2 linked regions of the Bradyrhizobium diazoefficiens genome follow. The protein of the gene in region 2 binds, or shares a complex with, the protein of the main gene of each other region. Links are inferred from orthologs where the notes say so. Each region holds a gene or a part of one and is shown on either strand. Other genes may lie near its edges.

The links.
Region 1: the proteins of JJE66_RS13145 (region 2) and dnaN are in contact, whole or in part, in a cryo-EM structure (PDB 8GIZ), measured with the Escherichia coli proteins. The link is inferred for Bradyrhizobium diazoefficiens from one-to-one orthologs.

Annotation. Positions count from the first base shown.
Region 1 is NZ_JAENXS010000001.1:2,030,482-2,033,575, reverse strand. The notes cover bases 233-3,009. They hold dnaN (DNA polymerase III subunit beta), read right to left. Parts: upstream 2,292-3,009; coding sequence 1,173-2,291; downstream 233-1,172. Other genes in these bases: dnaA (chromosomal replication initiator protein DnaA), read right to left, coding at 2,539-3,009; JJE66_RS09545 (endonuclease domain-containing protein), read right to left, coding at 680-1,045; recF (DNA replication/repair protein RecF), read right to left, coding at 233-591. Outside these bases: more of recF, read right to left, coding at 1-232; more of dnaA, read right to left, coding at 3,010-3,094. UniProt on the Escherichia coli protein: Confers DNA tethering and processivity to DNA polymerases and other proteins. Acts as a clamp, forming a ring around DNA (a reaction catalyzed by the clamp-loading complex) which diffuses in an ATP-independent manner freely and bidirectionally along dsDNA.
Region 2 is NZ_JAENXS010000001.1:2,794,004-2,797,281, reverse strand. The notes cover bases 158-3,118. They hold JJE66_RS13145 (DNA polymerase III subunit gamma/tau), read right to left. Parts: upstream 2,579-3,118; coding sequence 737-2,578; downstream 158-736. Other genes in these bases: JJE66_RS13135 (HIT domain-containing protein), read left to right, coding at 2,973-3,118; JJE66_RS13150 (YbaB/EbfC family nucleoid-associated protein), read right to left, coding at 390-710; recR (recombination mediator RecR), read right to left, coding at 158-388. Also shown: more of recR, read right to left, coding at 1-157; more of JJE66_RS13135, read left to right, coding at 3,119-3,278. UniProt on the Escherichia coli protein: Part of the beta sliding clamp loading complex, which hydrolyzes ATP to load the beta clamp onto primed DNA to form the DNA replication pre-initiation complex.

The sequences.
Region 1 (3,094 bases), 760 kb from region 2 along the record:
TGCGACCGCAAGTTCGGCGGTCTCGCGCTCGATCGCATCACACCAATGGTCGTCGTAATTGCGCGTCTCGAGCAGGCGATTGCGCGAGCGCAACGAACGTTCCAGTGCGGAGATGCGGCTGGAGTGCTGGCTGTCGATCGCGAGCACCAGGCGGTCGAAGAAGCGCCGCCGTTCGGAGCCCGCGCCCAGGAACAATCCGTCCATCGCCGGCGTCAGCCACACCATGCGGATGTGGTCGCCGAAGGCGGTGGCCGAATTGACCGGCTCGCGGTCGATGCGGCAACGCCGGCTGATGGCGCTGTCGGCCTGCGGCGGCTCGATGCCGGTGCCGAGGGTGGCGAGCCCCAGCGCGCCCTCGACCTGCGCGGAGACCGCCCAGGAGCCGTCGCCCTGGTTGTCGGCGACGTCGTCCAGCGTGGCGCGCCTTAAGCCGCGCCCCGGCGACAGGAACGAGATCGCCTCGATGCAATTGGTCTTGCCCGCCCCATTCGGCCCGACCAGCGCCACCATGTCAGCCGCCGTCTCGAGCCCCGCCGCCCGATAATTGCGAAAATGCGTCAGCGTCAGGCGATGAATGCGGGAGGGGGTCATATTTATTCGTGATGGACGCGATTCTTCCCCTCTCCCCTTGTGGGAGAGGGTGGCGCCTCACGAAGTGAGGCGACGGGTGAGGGGTATCTTACCGCCCGGCAAGCTTTGCAAGAATATCCTCTTGGACGGAAGTGGATTGCTTCAGCACGTCGTTGTTCCAGTAACGGGCTATCAGAAATCCCTCGGCTGCGAGGATTGCATCCCGGGTCGCATCGCTTTGCGAATCGGCATGCTGACTTCCGTCGATCTCGATCACAAGGCGCTTATCGAAACAGACAAAATCGAGAATGTAGTTCTTGAAAGGGATCTGCCTACGAAACTTGAAGTCCGATAGGCGCCGTTCCCTGAGCAGCCGCCACATTGCAGTCTCCGCATCAGTTGGCTCATGCCGCATGTTCTTCGCGAATTGGCGGAGATGTCTGGGGTCTTGCCGATGGGACGGCTCTTGCGGCACAAACCCCTCACCCAACCGAGTGCGTGTCTGCCAGCGGAGTAGCCCTCTCCCACAAGGGGAGAGGGCACAGCAATGGGCATCGCGTTAGGCATCAGAGGTAGGGTGTGCTGCGGAGGGGGCACCTCCCTCACACCCGCATCGGCATCAGCACATACAGCGCGCTCTTGTCGTCCTTGTCCTGGACCAGGGTCGGCGAGCCCGGATCGGCGAGCTTCAGCGTGGCGACGTCGCCTTCGATCTGGGCGGCGATGTCGAGGAGGTAGCGGGAGTTGAAGCCGATATCGAGCGCGTCGGAGGCGTACTCGACCTCGATCTCTTCGGTGGCGCTGCCGGAATCCGGATTGGTCACCGACAGCACCAGCTTGCCCGGCGACAGCGACAATTTCACCGCGCGACCGCGCTCGCTCGATATCGTCGAGACGCGGTCGACCGCGTTCTCGAAATCCTTCTTGTCGACAATGAGCTCCTTGTCGTTGCCCTGCGGAATGACGCGGCCATAATCGGGGAAGGTGCCGTCGATCAGTTTCGAGGTCAGCACGACGTTGCCGATCGTAAAGCGGATCTTGGCCTGCGACAGCTCGATCGTGACTTCGGCTTCGGTGTCCTCGATCAGCCGCTGCACCTCGCCGACGGTCTTGCGCGGCACGATCACGCCGGGCATGCCCTCGGCGCCCTTGGGCTGCACCAGATCGAGCTGGGCGAGGCGGTGGCCGTCGGTGGCGACGCCGCGCAAGGTCGCGGCCGTCGCCGTGCCCGCGGCATGAAGATAGATGCCGTTGAGATAATAGCGCGTTTCCTCGGTGGAGATCGCGAACTGGGTCCGGTCGATCAGCCGCTTGACGTCCTTGGCGGCGAGCGAGAACGAATGCGACAGGTCGCCGGTGGCGAGATCCGGGAAATCATTCTCCGGCAGCGTCTGCAGCGTGAAGCGCGAGCGGCCGGCGCGGATCGCCAGCACCGCGCGGTCGCCGTCGGCTTCCAGCACGATCTGCGAACCATCCGGCAGCTTGCGCACGATGTCGTAGAACATGTGCGCCGGCACGGTGGTCGAGCCCGCGGTCGCGGTTTCCGCAGGCAGCGTCTCCGTCACTTCGAGGTCGAGGTCGGTCGCCTTCAGCGACAATTTCGCGTTCTCGGCGCGGACCAGCACGTTGCCCAGGATCGGAATCGTGTTGCGCCGCTCGACCACGCGGTGGACATGGCCCAGCGATTTCAGGAGTTGCGCGCGTTCGACCGTAACTTTCATTGCACCACTCGCCCGATCCCCAAAGATTGAAAAAGCCGGGCGGAGGAAAGCGCGCCGCGGCACCGAAGACCCCGGAAGCCGGGTGATCCAGCCGATATGACCAAAGCCGCCAGGGTCGCGCAAGGTGGCGCGGATGGCCCCCGGATTCAAGGGATGGCGGGGTAGTTCCCCACGATTTACAGGCAGAAACACGACCGCCGCCCGGGCATGGCCGGGGCGGCGGGAAGGGGGAGGAAAGCTTAGGCGTTTATTCCTGAAGCTGGCGCTTCAGCGACTCCACTTCCTCGGACAGCGCATTGTCCTTGGAAACCAGGGCCTCGATCTTGCGCACCGCGTGCAGCACCGTGGTGTGGTCGCGGCCACCGAAACGGCGGCCGATCTCGGGGAGCGAGCGCAGGGTCAGGGTCTTGGCGAGGTACATCGCCACCTGGCGCGGACGCACCACATTGGCGGTCCGGCGCGAGGACAGGAGGTCGGAGCGGCTGACATTATACTGCCGTGCCACCACGCGCTGGATGTCCTCGATCTTGATCCGCTTCGGCTCCTGCGGTCGGATCAGGTCGCGCACTTCGTGCTCGGCCATCTCCAGCGTCACCGGCCGGTTGTTGAGCTTCGAATGCGCCAGCAGGCGGTTGATCGCGCCTTCGAGATCCCGGCCGTTATGGGTGATGGCGCGGGCGAGATAGGTCAGCACCTCCTCCGGCACGTCGAAGGTCGCATGGTGGGTGCGGGCGGCCGCGACGCGCGACTTGAGAATGCCGAGCCGCAGCTCTTCGCCGAGCGAGCCCATCTCGACCACGAGG
Region 2 (3,278 bases):
CCAGGGCGTCGATGGTGAGGTCCTGCGGGCCGACACCGTCGAGCGGCGACAGGGTCGCGCCCAGCACGTGGTAGCGCCCTTGCGTCGCATTGGCCCGCTCCAGCGCCCAGAGATCGGCAACATCGGCAACGACGACGATGATGGCGCCATCGCGCTTCGGATCGATGCAGACCGTGCAGGGATTTTGGGTATCGATGTTGCCGCAGGTCTTGCAGACTTGCACCTTGTCGAGAGCGACCTGCAAGGCGGAGGACAGCGGCATCATCAGCGCTTCGCGCTTCTTGATCAGATGCAGCGCCGCACGCCGCGCGGAGCGCGGACCAAGGCCCGGCAGGCGCGCGAGAAGCTGGACCAGCCGCTCGATTTCGGGGCCTGCAACTGCGCCCATATTACTGGCCGAACAGCCCCGGCGGCAGGCCGAGCCCACCGGTGAGCGACTGCATCTTCTCCTGCATCGCCGTCTCCGCCTTGCGGCGGGCATCGCCGAGCGCAGTGACCAGCAAGTCTTCCAGCACCTCGCGCTCTTCGGCCTTCATCAGCGAGGGGTCGATCTTGACGCCCTTGACGTCCATCTTCGCGGTCATGCGCACGGCGACGAGACCACCGCCGGAGATGCCTTCGACCTCCACATTGGCGAGCTGGTCCTGCATCTCCTGCATCTTGGATTGCAGCTGCGCCGCCTGCTTCATCATGCCGAGAAAATCAGCCATGGGTGTTCGTCCTTGGAAAGGTTGGCTCAGAGATCGTCGTCGGCGTCGGAACCGTCGGGCGGATCGTCAGAGCCGTAGTCAGCGTTAATATTGGATTCCGGCGTCTCGGGGGCAAGCCTGCGGACCTCGACGACCTTCGCGCCGGGGAAGCGCGAGAGCACCTCCTGCACCCGCGGATCGGCCTCGGCGGACCGTGCGTGTTCCTGCTTGGCGGCCTGGTTCACCGAGCGCAGCGTCGCCTGGCCCTGCTCGTTGGAAACAACGATGGTCCAGCGGCGGCCGGTCCACAGCTCGAACTTGCGCGCCAGCTCGGAGATCATGGACTTGGACGCGTTGGGCTCGAGCGCAACTTCCAGCCGGCCCTCCTCGAAACGGACAAGCCGCATGTCGCCTTCGAGCGCGCCCTTGGTCATGAGGTCGCGCTTCTGGCCGGCAAGCGCGACGAGCTGGGTGAAGCTCGTGATGCGCAGCTGGGGTGCGACCGCTTGCGGATCCGGCGCGGGCGCGGCCATCTGCGGCCGGGCACCGCCGCCGAACGCGGTCGGCGACGATGTCGGCATGCGAACAGGCTGAGCTGAAGCAACTGGCGATGCAGAGGCCATCGGCGCGGCCGGCGCGCTGCTGCGCGCAGCACTGCCGCCACTCACGACCGGCGAACCGCCGCCGTTCTGCTCCAGCATCTTGATCGCTTCGTCCGGCGTCGGCAGGTCGGCGACATAGGCGATGCGCACCAGCACCATCTCGGCGGCCGCAGCGGGCCGCGTCGCGGCCTGCACCTCGGTGATGCCCTTGAGCAGCATCTGCCACATCCGCGACAGCACGCGCATCGAGATCTTCGAGGCGAAATCCCGCGCCCGCACCCGCTCGGTCTCGCCATAGGCGACATTGTCGGCGGTCGCCGGCACGATCTTCACGCGGGTGACGAAGTTGACGAATTCAGCGAGGTCCGAGAGCACGACGATGGGATCGGCGCCGACATCGTACTGGTCGCGGAATTCCTTGAAGGCGCTCGCGATGTCGCCGCGCGCCAGCGAATCGAAGAGGTCGATGACGCGAGTCCGGTCGGCGAGCCCCAGCATCTGCCTGACCGCGTCGGCCTTCACGGCGCCGGCCGCATGGGCGATCGCCTGGTCGAGCAGCGACAGCGAATCACGCACCGAGCCTTCCGCCGCGCGCGCGATGATGCCGAGCGCCTCGGGCTCGATCTCGACATTCTCCTTCGCCGCGATATTGGCGAGGTGCTTCATCAGCACGTCGGCCTCGACGCGGCGGAGATCAAACCGCTGGCAGCGCGACAACACCGTGACTGGAACCTTACGAATCTCCGTCGTGGCGAACACGAATTTGGCGTGCTCCGGCGGCTCCTCCAGCGTCTTCAGGAAGGCATTAAACGCCGCCGTCGACAGCATATGGACTTCGTCGATGATGTAGACCTTGTAGCGGGCACTCGCCGGCGCATAGCGCACGCTGTCATTGATCTGGCGGACATCGTCGACGCCGGTGTGGGACGCGGCGTCCATCTCCAGCACGTCCATGTGCCGGCTTTCCATGATCGCCTGGCAATGCACGCCCAGTGTCGGCATGTGGATGGTCGGCCCCTTCACCGAACCATCCGGCATCTCGTAGTTGAGCGCACGGGCGAGGATACGCGCGGTGGTGGTCTTGCCGACACCGCGGACGCCGGTGAGGATCCAGGCCTGCGGAATCCGCCCGGTCTCGAACGCATTGGAGACGGTGCGGACCACGGCCTCCTGGCCGATCAGATCGTCGAAGCTGGAGGGGCGGTATTTGCGCGCCAGAACCCGGTAAGGCGTGTTGGCGGCCCGGCCGGCGCTGTCGTGATTGGGAGGGGCGCCAGCGTCGGTCATCGGTCGATCCGCAATGAAATCTCTCTCGGCCGGCGGTTTGCGGAAAGGAGCACGCTGGCGGGAAGCCCGCCGGCGCAATTCGCTCGGAAAAACAAGTAGGAGACTGACGAGCGACCCGATCCGGACCTCGTTAGGGCTGCTTCCTTCCGGACCTGACCCGGTTGGCGAGTGGCTCGTCCACCGCCAATCTCCCGGTCCCTATTTGGGGCCAAAAGGGCGGGAAAGCAAGCGGGTAGACTATTTGCCGTGCCAGCCTGCGGATGGCAGCCATACTTGCCGTTACCCGGGCTTGTTCCGGCGATCGGCGCCCTTAATGTGGAGACAAAGAGGGGGTGTGGATGGCCGATCGAGCCCTGCCATGACGAAGCCCTCAAGTCTCAATCCGGAACCGCATATGTCCGATCCCGCCTGGTCGCTGCACTCCCGCCTGAAAGAGGACACCATCGACATCGGCGATTTGCCGCTGTCGAAGGTGCTGGTCATCAAAGACGCCCATTATCCCTGGCTGCTGCTGGTGCCGCGGCGTTCCGATGCGGTCGAGATCATCGATCTCGACGAGGTCGAGCAGGCGCAGTTGATGACCGAGATCTCCCGCGTCTCGCGCGCGCTGAAAGAGATCACCAAATGCGACAAGCTCAATGTCGCAGCGCTGGGCAACCTCGTGCCGCAGCTTCATGTCCACATCATCGCACGCCGCACC